Regions from separate parts of the Kocuria sp. KH4 genome, predicted to be linked through region 4. Evidence: riboswitches for the same ligand, from Rfam matches in the RefSeq annotation. Region 4 holds a riboswitch; each other region holds the start of a gene.
What was found. Region 4 has a riboswitch for S-adenosylmethionine ahead of ACWCOM_RS08825 (LLM class flavin-dependent oxidoreductase). Riboswitches for the same ligand answer to the same signal wherever they lie in the genome.

Region 1 (3,197 bases), on a different contig from region 4:
GCCCGCTCTCGGAGGCGGAGGCGACGATGAACCCGCCGCTGAGCCCGCAGCCGCTGCTCGACCTGCTGCGCCAGCTCACGGGCATCGGCCTGGACCTGGTCCCGGTGCTGCTGGCCCTGTACCTGCTCGCCGGGTCCGCGGGCGCGCTGGGCACGGTGCGGCGGCGGATCGGGCTCGACGCCCGGATGCCGGCCCCGGACCTCGGGCTGGGCACCGTCCTGTTCCTTGTGATGGGCCTGGGCACCCTGGCCCTCTACGCGGCCGGGCGAGCCCTGGGGCTCACCGCGGAGGTGACGACGTCCGGGCTGGCCGACCACTGGTGGACCGTGCCGGTGCTGCTGCTCTCCGCGCTGCGCCACGCCCTGGTCGAGGAGGTGGTGGTGGTCGCGTTCCTCACCGACCGGCTCACCCGCATCGGCTGGCGCTGGCCGGTGGTGCTGGCGGTCACGGCGCTGTTCCGCGGCAGCTACCACCTCTACCAGGGCATCGGGCCCTTCCTGGGCAACGTGGTGATGGGCCTGGTCTTCGCCGAGCTCTACCGGCGCACCGGGCGGGTCATGCCCCTCGTCGTCGCACACTTCCTCCTGGACGCCGTGGGCTTCCTGGGCGTCGGCCGGCTGCTCGGCTGAGGCGGGTCCGCCGTGCGGGCCCGCCCCGGCCGGCGCCTCAGATGGTGACGGGCCCGTCGGGGGTGCCGAAGGACACCGAGAGCAGACCGGGGGTGCCCTCGGGATAGCGCCACTCGACCTCCAGGTCCTCGAGCGCGGTCTCCACGGGGGTGCCCAGCCACTCGGCCACCCGCTCGGGCGCCCCGGCGATGCACATCCCCGCGAGGGCCACGTCGGTGATCCGGGCCTGGGACGGGTGCATCTCCGGGGCGGAGTCGAAGTGCACCATGAAGGGCAGCTGGGGGTCGGCGATCAGGCCCTTGACGCCGATCTGGCGCCACTCCAGGCACCGGCCGTCCGGGAACACCCGGTGGCCCGGCACCGCGTGGCGGCCGAGGCGCTGCTCGAAGGGCGCGAGGTCCTCGACCTCCACGACCCAGCCCAGCCAGCCGCCGCCGGCCTCGGAGCGGGCGCGCACGGCCCGGCCGAACGGTGCCTTCTCCGCCGCGGGGTGCTCGAGGACCTCGACGACCTCGACGTACTGGTGGTTGGTGAGGGGGAGGATCATGTTGCGGGTGCCGAAACGGGGGTGCACCCCACCCTTGACCGGCTCGATCCCGAGCTGGTCGGCGATGCGCTCGGTGGTGGCCGCGAGGCCCTCCGGGCGGCAGGCGTAGGACACGTGGTCGACTCTCATGGGCTCATCGTGGCACCGTGTGAGTTTCGTCTCCAAATCGGTCCCCGCCGGGGCGGCCCCGGTCCGTCCGGACCGTGCGCGGGGTGCCCGCCGCGCCCCGGCTTGACGCCGTGTCACCCGAATCCGGAGAATGCTGTCCAGGTCATGAGCGCCAGCGTCCAAGCCCCAGCTAGCTGGCCGGCAACCCTCCCCCGCGGTGGGGTGCCCTGGGTGAAGACCGGGCTCCTCGCGACCGGCGAGCGAGCAAGCGCGGGTCCTCGGTGCCCGGCCGTCGCACGGCAGCACCGCCACGGTCGGCCACCGGACCCCTGACACCCGCAAGGAGTCTCCGGCATGTCCGAGTCCACCGCGTCCACGACCGAGCGCCCCGCGACCGCGCTGCCCACCCCCGAGCACCCGGCCGGCTGGTCGTTCGAGACCCAGCAGATCCACGCCGGCCAGCGCCCCGACCCGGTCACCGGCTCCCGGGCCCTGCCCATCCACCAGAGCACGTCCTTCGTCTTCCCGGACGCCCAGGCCGCCGCGGACCGCTTCGCGCTCGCGGAGCTGGGGCCCATCTACACCCGCATCGGCAACCCGACCACGGAGGTCGTGGAGAACCGCATCAACGCCCTGGAGGGCGGGGTGGGCGCCCTGATGCTCAGCGCCGGGCAGTCGGCCACGACCTTCGCGGTGCTCAACCTCGCCGGGGCGGGCGACCACGTGGTGGCCAGCCCGAGCCTGTACGGCGGCACGTACAACCTCCTCAAGTACACGCTGCCGAAGCTGGGCATCGAGACCACCTTCGTGACGGACCCGGACGACCCGGAGGCCTGGCGGCGGGCGGTGCGGCCGAACACCAAGGCGTTCTACGCCGAGACCATCCCGAACCCGCGCAACGACGTCCTCGACATCGAGACGGTCTCCGGGATCGCCCACGAGCACGAGGTGCCGCTCATCGTGGACAACACGGTGGCGACCCCGTACCTCGTCCAGCCCTTCCGCTGGGGCGCGGACATCGTGGTGCACTCGGCCACGAAGTTCCTCGGCGGGCACGGCACCGCGATCGGCGGCGTGATCGTGGACTCCGGCGCGTTCGACTTCGGCCGGTACCCGGAGCGCTTCCCCGGCTTCAACGAGCCCGACGAGTCCTACGGCGGGCTGGTCTACGCCCAGGCCCTCGGCGCGGAGGGGGCGTTCGGGGTCAACCTCTCCTACATCCTCAAGGCGCGGGTGCAGCTGCTGCGCGACCTCGGCTCGGCGATCTCCCCGTTCAACGCGTTCCTCATCGAGCAGGGCATCGAGACCCTGTCGCTGCGCATGGACCGCCACGTGGCCAACGCGGGGGAGGTGGCCCGCTGGCTGGAGGCGCGCGAGGACGTGCGCTCGGTGAGCTGGGCGGGGCTGGAGTCCTCGCCGTGGCACGGCCGGGCCCGCAAGTACGCGCCCCGCGGCGCCGGGTCCGTCCTCGGGTTCGTCCTCGAGGGCGGCCGGGCGGCCGGGGCGGCGTTCGTGGACGCCCTCACGCTGCACTCCAACGTGGCCAACATCGGCGACGTGCGCTCCCTCGTCATCCACCCCGCGTCCACCACGCACAGCCAGCTCCTGCCCGAGGAGCAGCTCGCGGCGGGCGTGGAGCCCGGCTTCGTGCGCCTGTCCGTGGGGCTGGAGCACATCACGGACATCCTGGCGGACCTGGAGCAGGGCTTCGCGGCCGCGGCCGCGGCCGGAGGGCAGGAGTGAGCGTGACGGTGCTGCGCGGCCCCGGCGCGCCCGTGCGCGAGGACGGCGTGCCGCGGCACGCCGAGATCGGCACCCTGGAGCTGGAGTCCGGCTTCCGGCTGCCGGGTGTGCGGATCGCCTACGAGACCTGGGGCGAGCTCGCCCCGGACGGCTCCAATGCCGTGCTCGTG
Region 2 (3,197 bases), on a different contig from region 4:
ATGCGCCAGCCGTAGGCGGCGAACTGCTCCGCGCTCATGACGTGCTGCACGACGAAGAACGCGCCGGTGGCCAGCAGCATGCCGGCCGAGGAGCCGATCTGGGTGAAGGACCCGAAGAACCCGCGGTGCCGGGCCGGGGAGTGCTCCACGCTCAGCAGCGCGGAGCCGCCCCATTCGGCGCCGGCGGACAGGCCCTGCAGGATCCGCAGGGCGACGAGCCCGACGACGGCCCACCAGCCGATCACCTCGTAGGTCGGCAGCAGGCCGATCAGGGTGGAGGCCACGCCCATGAGCAGCAGGGAGGCCACGAGCAGGGCCTTGCGGCCGATCCGGTCGCCCAGGTGGCCGGCGACGATCCCGCCCAGGGGCCGGGCGATCACCCCGACCGCGAGGGTGGCGAAGGAGGCGACGATGCCGCCGAGCTCGGTGGCCATGGGGAAGAACTGGACGTTGAAGACCAGTGCGGCGGCGGTGCCGTAGAGGTAGAAGTCGTACCACTCGATGGTGGTGCCGGCGAAGGCCGAGGCCAGGACGCGCTTCTTGCCGTGGACGACGCTGGTGCGTCCCGCGGCGGCCGTGGTCGGGGTGGTCATGCGTCAGACTCCTGGGGTTCGGTCGGCGGCGGTCCTGGCGTCGCCGATGGCGTTCAGGCCCTCCGGCAGGGTGCCGTTGATGAGGTAGTCGCCGAGGGCGCGGGCCCGGAAGGCGATCGGGTTGTGGGTGGCCACGGTCTGGGCGTTGCGCCAGTGCCGGTCCAGGCCCTTGGCCGTAGACGTGGCGGACGCGCCCACCGTGAGGAACAAGTCCTGGGCGGCGCCGAGCGCCAGCTCCGGCACGGTGACCTGGGCGTGCTCCACGGCGATCTCGGACTCGTGCAGCGCCGCCGGGAGGGTCCCGGTGAACTCCGGGCGGTCGGCGCCGGACGCCGCGGCGGCGGCGATCCCGGCGTCCAGGGCGCGGGCGGCGTGCAGCACGGTGGCCTCCGCGGCGAAGGCCTTGGCGGAGATCCGGCCGGTCGCCTCCTGGATCAGCGGGTCCTCGCGGAACGGCAGGCCGAGGCCGGTGTTGAAGGTCCGCCGGCGGGTGGCGATGGTCCCCACGGCGTCCCGCCGGGCGGCGCGGGCGATGCCGGCCAGCACGGCCAGCAGCACGAGCTGGAAGAAGGCGGCCTCGTGGACGGCCTCCGCGCTGCCGGCGGTGCGGTCCAGCACGGCGTCGTCCGGGACGCGCACGCGGTCGAAGTGGCGGTGCCGGTGCCGGTGAGCTTCTGCCCGAAGCCGTCCCAGTCGTCCTCGAGCGTGACCCCCGGGGCGTCCGTGGCGACCACGGCGAAGCGGCGCCCGTCCCGGCCGTCGAGGGCGGCCGAGACGCGGGTGTAGTCGCAGAAGATGGAGCCGGTGGCGTAGAACTTCCGGCCGGTGATCTCCCATCCCTCGGCGGTGCGGCGCAGCACGGTGTTCAGCGTGCCCAGCGCGTTGCCGCCCTTCTCCGTGGAGGCGTTGCCGACGGTGGCCCCGGCCAGCACCCGCGGGTACCAGACGTCCTGGAGCTCCCGGGGCAGGAAGCGCAGGGACTCCACGAAGCCGGCGTGGGAGCGGTAGAGGTGGGCGATGTTGGAGTCCGCCTCGGCCAGGTCGACCAGCAGCCGGGTGAAGTCCTCGATGCCGACGCCGGGACCGCCGTGGGCCGCCGGGACGCGCAGGGCGCCGAATCCGGCCCGGTCCAGCCGGCCGACCTCCTCGTGGGGCAGCGCGCGCCGGAGGTCCCGGGTCAGGGAGCCGGCGGCGATCTCCGCGAACAGCGGCCCGAAGTGCTCGCTCAGCCCGGCGTAGTCGCCCGGCAGACCGGCGGCGAGGTTCGTGCCGGCGCGGGGACGGGTGGGAGTCCCCTCGTCCGTGGTGCGGGTCATGCGGTGGTCCTTCCGGTCGCACCGAGGAGTGCCGGCCGTCCGGTCGCGCCGGGGCGGGCCCGGCGACGACGGCGCCGGGGGCCGGCGTCACGGGGCGACTGCAGATCCGGGATCTCCATCGGTTCTGGCCTTAGCACCCTGACCCCTGCGAAGGACGGGTTGCTGCGGCGTCGTCGAGCCAGATCTCTCGGCCGCTCTGAATGGGACGGATGACATCGCACCAGACCGCGGGGGTGCGGAGCCACCCGGTGACCGTCACATGTCATCGGGTGTCACGGGCACGTCACAGACGGTCATGTCCTCCCGGATGGTGTACGCATCCGCCGCGGCCGCACCGGCGGGGGACGGATCAGTAGCGCGGCCGCTCCGGCTCCACCAGCTCCGCCCAGGCCAGCACCCCGCCCTCGAGGTGGCGGAGCCGCTCCTCCCGGCCGGCGTAGAACGGGCGCAGCGCGGCGAGGGCGCTCGCCGAGCGGGCGCCGGCCTTGCAGTGCAGCACGAGGTCCGCGCCCCGGGCCTCCGGCGGCAGGGCGGCCGGCCCCCGATCCAGCAGCTCCGGGAGCGGCACCGGCACGGCGCCGGGGATGGCCAGGAGCTGCCGCTCCCAGTCCTCCCGCACGTCGACCAGCACGAAGTCCGCCTCGCCGCGCGCCCGCCGTGCCAGCAGCCGGGCCAGCTCGGCTGCCCCGACGGTCTCGGCGGGCTCCGCCCCGCCGCCGGGCGGCGGGGCGACGGCCTCGGGCCGGGCGACGGCGGTGACCGGGGCGGCGTCGGGGTCCGGGCTCAGGCGCATCTCGCGCCAGGTCATGGCCAGGGCGTCGTGCAGCAGCACCCGCCCGAGCAGGGGCTCGCCGGTGCCGGTGATCAGCTTGACGGCCTCGGTGACCATCACCGCGCCCACGGTGGCGGGGAGCATGCCGAAGACCCCGCCCTCGGCGCAGCTGGGGACCTCCCCGTCCGGCGGCGCCTCGGGGTAGAGGTCCCGGTAGGTGGGCCCGTGGCCGGCCCAGAAGACGCTGACCTGCCCCTCGAAGCGCAGGATGGAGCCCCACACGCAGGGGATCCCGGTCAGGGCGGCGGCGTCGCCGACCACGTAGCGGGTCGCGAAGTTGTCCGCGCCGTCGAGGACGAGGTCGTACTCTCCGAGGATCCGCAGGGCGTTGTCCGCCGTGAGCCGGCAGGGGTGGGTGCGCACCCGCACGAGCGGGTTGAGCGCGGCCACGGCCTCCGCGGCGGAGTCCGCCTTGGGCCGGCCGACGTCGGCGGTTCGGTGCACCACCTGGCGCTG
Region 3 (3,197 bases), on a different contig from region 4:
GACAGGAGCCTGATGGTCCGGTAGGGTGGGGCCAGAAGCCGGCCCAGGGTATTCCTGGGAAACTCGCCGGTTGCTTACAATGAAAGTCCCTCCCGGGACGGATAAGGAGCAATCATGGGAATCATCAGCTGGATCGTTCTCGGTCTCATCGCAGGCGCCCTCGCCAAGCTCATCATGCCGGGCAACCAGGGTGGCGGCATCATCGTCACCATCGTTCTGGGCATCGTCGGCGCCCTCCTCGGAGGCTTCCTCGGCTCGCTGATCGGCATCGGCGACCTCGAGTCCGTGTTCGACATCGGGACGATCATCACCGCCGTCGTGGGAGCGCTCATCGTGCTCTTCATCTGGGGCGCGGTCACCGGCCGCCGGGGCCGCACGCACTGACCCGCAGCCCAACGGAACCCGAGGCCCCGGCCACCGGCAACGGTGACCGGGGCCTCGTGCTGTCCGCACCCGCCGCGCCCGGGCGCCGCTCCGGCCGGGGGATACTGGGGCCATGAGCTCCCCCTCCGCCGCGTCCGGCCCCCGCCCGATCCCCGTCCCCACCCCCGAACTGCGCGCGCTGGCCGCCGCCGGCCCCCGCCGGGTCGTCGTGCTGGGCTCCACGGGGTCGATCGGCACCCAGGCGCTCGACGTCGTGCGGGCCGCCAACGGGCTCGACGGCGGGGCGCCGTTCCGCGTGGTGGCCCTCGCCGCCGGCCGGGGCCGTCTGCCGCTGCTGGCGGAGCAGGCCGTGGAGACCCGCGCCGCCGTGGTCGCCACGAGCGGCGGCGGGGAGGACGCCCGGGAGCTGGCCGTGCGGATCGGCGAGCGCGCCGCGGCCGTCGGCGCGGGGGACTACCGGCCCGAGATCCTGCACGGCCCCGACGCCGCCACGGCGGCCGCGGCGCACCCCGGTGCCGACCTCGTGCTCAACGGCATCACCGGCTCGATCGGTCTCGCCCCCACCCTGGCGGCCCTGCGGGCCGGGCACCGGCTGGCGCTGGCGAACAAGGAGTCGCTGATCGCCGGAGGAGCCCTGGTGAAGGAGGCGGCCGCGGCCTCGGGCCTGCCGGACGCCCTGGTCCCGGTGGACTCCGAGCACTCCGCCCTGGCGCAGGCGCTGCGCGGCGGCAGCGCCGCCGAGGTGGACCGGCTCGTCCTGACGGCCTCGGGCGGTCCGTTCCGCGGCCGCACCCGAGCGCAGCTGGAGGCAGTGACCCCGCGCGAGGCGCTGCGCCACCCCACCTGGGACATGGGCGTGATGGTCACCACGAACTCGGCCTCCATGGTGAACAAGGCCCTGGAGGTGCTCGAGGCGCACCTGCTCTTCGACGTGCCCCTCGAGCGCATCGACGTGGTCGTCCATCCCCAGTCGGTGGTGCACTCCATGGTCCAGTTCGTGGACGGGTCGACGCTGGCCCAGGCCTCGCCGCCGGACATGCGCCTGCCCATCGCCCTCGGCCTCGCCTGGCCGCACCGGGTGCCCGGCGCCGCCGCCGCGTGCGACTGGACGCGGGCGACCGAGTGGACCTTCGAGCCGCTGGACCGCGACGCGTTCCCCGCCGTCGACCTCGTGAAGGCCGCCGGCGAGCGCGGGGGCACCCACCCGGCGGTGTTCAACGCCGCCAACGAGGAGGCGGTGCACGCCTTCCACGACGGGCGGATCCGGTTCCCGGCGATCGTGGACACGGTGGAGGCGGTGCTGGGGGAGCACCAGGACCACGGGGGCCTGGACCTGGAGGCCGTCCTGGAGGCCGAGCGCTGGGCCCGGCGGCGGGCCCAGGAGGTCCTGGCCCGCTGAGCCGGGCCCTCCCCGGCTCCGGGTGCACGTGCTAGTCTGTCGGGCGGATGACGAGTCCCAGCGCGCAGCCCTGGCTAGCTGGGCGGCAACCCTCTCCCGTAGTGGGGTGCCCCAGGTGAACCATCCGGCACCGGCCATCGTGGGCCGGCGGCAAGTACGGTTCGACCGCGGACGCGCCCTCCGGCGCGCCCTCGACCGTGGCCGTCGGGCCCGGTGGGACCTCCCGACATCCTGGATCCACGGAAAGGCACGACATGCGATCGCAGCGCCTCACCCTCCTCGCCCTGACCACCACCCTGGGCCTGACCCTCACCGCCTGCGGCGGCTCCGACCAGGCCGCCGGGCCCTACGACGACGGCGTGATCACGATCGGCACCGACGGCCGCACCCAGGTGCACGAGGCCTTCCTGGAGGAGGCGGAGAAGGCCGGCGTCGAGGTCGAGCTCGTCGAGTTCACCGACTACAACCAGCCCAACGCGGCGCTCACCAGCGGCGACCTGGACATGAACTGGTTCCAGCACGGTGCCTTCCTGGCCGACTACCGCAACAACTCCGGCGAGGACATCGTCCCCATCGGGTCCACCTCCATCTACCCGCTGGGTCTGTACTCGGAGCGCTACGACTCCCTCGACCAGATCCAGGAGGGCGACGAGATCGCGGTGCCCAACGACGCGATCAACCTCGCCCGCGCGCTGCTGCTGCTGCAGTCGGCCGGGCTCGTGGAGTTCACCTCCGACACCACCGCGCCGTCCGAGCTGGACGTCGACACCGAGGCCTCCAAGGTCCGGGTCACCCCCGTCTCGGCCGAGCAGACCGTGCTGTCCCTGAGCTCCACCGCCGGCGCCGTGGTCAACAACACCTTCCTCGCCCGGGCCGACATCGACCCCAACACCGCCCTGTACTCGGACGGCGAGGACAACGAGAACGCCCTGCCCTACGTCAACTTCTTCGCGGCCACCGGCGCCAACAAGGACGACGAGACCCTCCACCAGGTCGCCGACCTCTTCCACACGGACGCCGTGCTGGCGGCGGAGCAGGCCGAGACCAAGGACACCGCCGTGTCCAAGGACGTCCCGCAGGAGGAGCTGATCGAGGTCGTCGACCGGTACGCCGAGGACCTGCAGAAGTGACGGCCCCGGGCGCACCCGACCGGGCCCGCCACCCCGACGGCGACGTCATCGTCCGCTTCCAGGACGTCAGCAAGACCTTCGCCACCGGCCCGGCCAAGGCCCGCCGCGAGGTCGTCGCCGTGGACAAGGTCTCGCTCGAGATCCGCCGCGGGGAGATCTTCGGCGTGATCGGCTACTCGGGGGCCGGCAAGTCCACGCTCGTGCGGCTCATCAACGGCCTGGAGCCGGTGACCGCCGGCTCCCTGGCCGTCGACGGGTTCGAGGTCGCCGGGCGCAAGGAGACC
Region 4 (3,197 bases):
AGGTAGACCAGGCCGCCCCAGAGCAGGAAACTGCGCGCGCCGGTGGCGGAGCGGGCCAGCGCGAGGCCGGCGACGCCGTAGAGCAGGTGGACGATGTTGTGCAGCCAGGAGACCTGGAAGATCCCCAGGAGCATGGCCTCCGAGTGGTGTCCGGCTGCCATGAGCTGGTCGTAGTTGGAGGTGAGGCCCGGGATGAACCCGGCGAGGCCCACGAGCAGGAAGACCGCGCCGTAGAGGAGAGCGGCGGTCTGGACGGGCGAGCGGTGGGTGGTGCGGCGGTCCGGCCGGTCGGCGGGGATGGTCATGGTAGTGCCTCGCTTCCTTCGTGTCTGCGGTGATCCGGGTGCGGATCCCGGAGGGGCGGACGTTCATGGAAAGCATGCTTGGTACCACCAGCGTACTGCGCCGGGGCGCGAGGTCAAACGCCGCGGGGGAAACCGGTCACGGACGGGTCAGGACACGAGGTCGCGGGCGGGGGTGTCCGCGGCGGACGGCTTGCCGGCGTAGGCGCCCCGGTACCGTGCGGCCGGGTGGGTGTCGAGCACCTTGGTCTGCCCGGTGCCGTAGACGTTCTCGCGCAGCGTGGTGCCCTCGTAGGCGGTGCGGTAGCGGCCGCGCTTCTGCAGCTCCGGCACGACCCACTCCACGAAGTCCTCGAACGAGCCCGGGGAGACGTGGTAGGCGAGGTTGATGCCGTCGAGGCCGCCGTCGTCGATCCACCGCTCCAGCTCGTCGGCCACCGTCTGCGGGGACCCGACGATCGGCACGCCCATCCCGCCCATGGAGATGTGCTTGGCGACCTCCTTGACCGTCCACTTCTTGTTCGGGTCCGCGGTGGTGAACGGGGTGAGGAAGGACTGGATGGAGTCGGTCTTGATGTACTCCAGCACGTCGTTCTCGTCGTAGCGGCCGAGGTCCACCCCGGACCAGCCGCCCACGAGCCCCAGGGCGCCGTCGGCGTCCGCGTACTGCTCGTAGTCGCGGCGCTTCTGCTCGGCCTTGGCGTCGGTCTCGTCGACGATCACGTGCAGCATGGCGAAGATCTTGAGGTCGTCCCGCCCCCGGCCCTGGGCCTCGGCCTCGTCGCGCAGCTTGTCGGTGACCACGCGCGTGAGGTCCGGGCGGATGCCGCCCACGAACACCGCCTCGGCGTGCCGTCCGGCGAACGCGCGCCCGCGCGAGGAGGCGCCGGCCTGGAAGATCAGCGGGGTGCGCTGCGGGGACGGCTCGGTCAGCCCGATGCCCGGCACGTCGAAGTACTTGCCGTGGTGCTGGATGGGGTGCACGAGGGACGGGTCGGCGAAGACCCCGTTCCGGCGGTCGCGCTTGACCGCGCCGTCCTCCCAGGAGCCCTCCCAGAGCTTGTAGCACACGTCCATGAACTCCTCGGCGATCTCGTACCGCTCGTCGTGGGAGATCTGCTCCGTCAGCCCGTGGTTCTCGGCCGCGGACTTCAGGTAGGACGTCACCACGTTGAAGCCGATCCGCCCCTTGGTGAGGTGGTCGAGGGTCGCGAACCTCCGGGCCAGCGGGTACGGCTGCTCGTAGGTGATCGCGCTGGTCACCCCGAAGCCGAGGTGCTTCGTCACGGCCGCCATCGCGGAGATCTGCATGAAGGGGTCGTTGACCGGGATCTGGGTGGCGTCCTTGATCACCGGCGCCGCGGAGTTCCGGTAGACGTCGTAGTAGCCGACCACGTCGGCGAGGAACATCGCGTCGAAGAGGCCCTTCTCCAGGACCTGGGCGACGTCCGTCCAGTACTCGAGGGTGTTGTACTCGTCGGCGCGCGAGCGCGGGTGCTTCCACAGCCCCGGAGCCTGGTGCCCCACGCAGGTCATGTCGAAGGCGTTCAGGGCGATGCGCTTGCTCACGGGGACCTCCAGGGTCGCTCAGCGACCCGCGCCCGTGCGTCGTGGAGACCTGCTCGCGGGTCCGACGCACTCGTGCGCGCCGTACTTGCCGCGGGGCGGGTGCACCGCGGCCCGATGTTCATCTGGGGCACCCCGCTACGGGAGAGGGTTGCCGCCCGGCCAGCCAGAGCTTCGCGCCGGGACTCGTCATCGTCGTCGCGGACCAGCTTAGCGGCTCCCCCCGCAGGCGGGGCAACCCCTCGGGCCCCGGTGCACGGCAGGGTGGCGGAAGCCGTCAGGCCGGCGGGACGAGCGGCGGGGTGCGCCGCGGGTCCAGCACCCAGCCCTGCCGCAGCCGCGCCCCGAGCTCGATCAGCGGGCACGTGTCCATCACCACCGCGAGCCCGGCCGCGGCGGCGCGGGCCGCGGCCGCGTGGTCCACCACGCCCAGCTGCAGCCACACGGCGCTCGCGCCGGCGGCGATGGCCTGGTCCACGACGGCTCCGACGCGGCGGGAGTTGACGAAGCAGTCCACCACGTCGATCGGCCCCGGGACCTCGGCGAGCGTGCGGAAACCGGGCTCCCCGTGCACCGCCTCGCCCTTCGGGTTGACCGGGACGATCGTCATGCCGAGGTCGTCCCGGATGCGCCGGGCGACCGGGTGCGCGGGCCGGGCCGTGTTCCCGGTCAGCCCCACCACGGCCCACCGGCCGGGCCGGGTGATCAGGCGGTCGACCACGGCGGGGTCGTTGCGGCTCATGCGCCCACCCTGGCACGGATGGGCCGCTCCCGTCCCGCACGGGCCTGCACCGTGTCCGCAACGTGTCCGCATCCGTGTCCCGGGGTGGCGGCCGACGGCCATGGGGCGGGCACGTCCCGCCGGCACGCGCCGCCCCGGCGGGACGGGAGGGGCCAGGAGAGGAGGGGTCAGGAGAAGAGGGGGAGGAGGTCGGCCCCGGGGCCCAGCTCCGCGCGGTCCCGGGCGGGCAGGGCCGCGCGCCCGGTGCCCACCCGGGCGAAGTGCTCGTCGCTCCAGTGCTCGGGCGGCTCCCGCTCCCACAGGTCGATGAGCACGCGGCGGACCTCGGCCAGCCCGTCCGCCGCCGGCCCCGGGCAGCCCTCCAGGTGCTCGATGAGGTCCAGGTGGTGCACCGTGGCCTCCACCGCCAGGGTGCTCAGCAGGTCCTCGACCCGAAGCACGTGCCCCCGGGTGCGGACCGTCCCGCCGGGCCGGCAGCGCTCCGCCGCGTGCACGAGCGCCCGCGCCGACTCCCGGTAGTGCCCCCGCAGCTGCTCCCAGTCCGGGTACAGGCTCGCCGCCGCCCGGGTGCGGCGGCGGTCCTCGGC

Region 1: another riboswitch for S-adenosylmethionine. It lies ahead of ACWCOM_RS06105 (bifunctional o-acetylhomoserine/o-acetylserine sulfhydrylase); the one in region 4 lies ahead of ACWCOM_RS08825 (LLM class flavin-dependent oxidoreductase).
Region 2: another riboswitch for S-adenosylmethionine. It lies ahead of ACWCOM_RS02145 (acyl-CoA dehydrogenase family protein); the one in region 4 lies ahead of ACWCOM_RS08825 (LLM class flavin-dependent oxidoreductase).
Region 3: another riboswitch for S-adenosylmethionine. It lies ahead of ACWCOM_RS11580 (MetQ/NlpA family ABC transporter substrate-binding protein); the one in region 4 lies ahead of ACWCOM_RS08825 (LLM class flavin-dependent oxidoreductase).

What each region holds. Positions count from the first base shown of each region.
Region 1 covers NZ_JBSJYX010000005.1:181,762-184,958, forward strand. Annotated here, with positions in the region: gene ACWCOM_RS06095 (CPBP family intramembrane glutamic endopeptidase) at 1-629, shown strand, start outside; gene ACWCOM_RS06100 (VOC family protein) at 667-1,305, opposite strand; SAM riboswitch class IV at 1,446-1,561, shown strand; gene ACWCOM_RS06105 (bifunctional o-acetylhomoserine/o-acetylserine sulfhydrylase) at 1,639-3,027, shown strand; gene metX (homoserine O-acetyltransferase MetX) at 3,024-3,197, shown strand, end outside.
Region 2 covers NZ_JBSJYX010000002.1:5,933-9,129, forward strand. Annotated here, with positions in the region: gene ACWCOM_RS02140 (MFS transporter) at 1-593, opposite strand, end outside; partial or broken gene ACWCOM_RS02145 (acyl-CoA dehydrogenase family protein) at 597-1,909, opposite strand; SAM riboswitch class I at 2,022-2,116, opposite strand; gene moeB (molybdopterin-synthase adenylyltransferase MoeB) at 2,259-3,197, opposite strand, start outside.
Region 3 covers NZ_JBSJYX010000014.1:84,593-87,789, reverse strand. Annotated here, with positions in the region: gene ACWCOM_RS11590 (GlsB/YeaQ/YmgE family stress response membrane protein) at 115-384, shown strand; gene dxr (1-deoxy-D-xylulose-5-phosphate reductoisomerase) at 497-1,783, shown strand; SAM riboswitch class IV at 1,830-1,946, shown strand; gene ACWCOM_RS11580 (MetQ/NlpA family ABC transporter substrate-binding protein) at 2,038-2,913, shown strand; gene ACWCOM_RS11575 (methionine ABC transporter ATP-binding protein) at 2,910-3,197, shown strand, end outside.
Region 4 covers NZ_JBSJYX010000009.1:73,199-76,395, reverse strand. Annotated here, with positions in the region: gene ACWCOM_RS08830 (DUF4383 domain-containing protein) at 1-305, opposite strand, end outside; gene ACWCOM_RS08825 (LLM class flavin-dependent oxidoreductase) at 453-1,871, opposite strand; SAM riboswitch class IV at 1,948-2,062, opposite strand; gene ACWCOM_RS08820 (CoA-binding protein) at 2,146-2,610, opposite strand; gene ACWCOM_RS08815 (maleylpyruvate isomerase N-terminal domain-containing protein) at 2,778-3,197, opposite strand, start outside.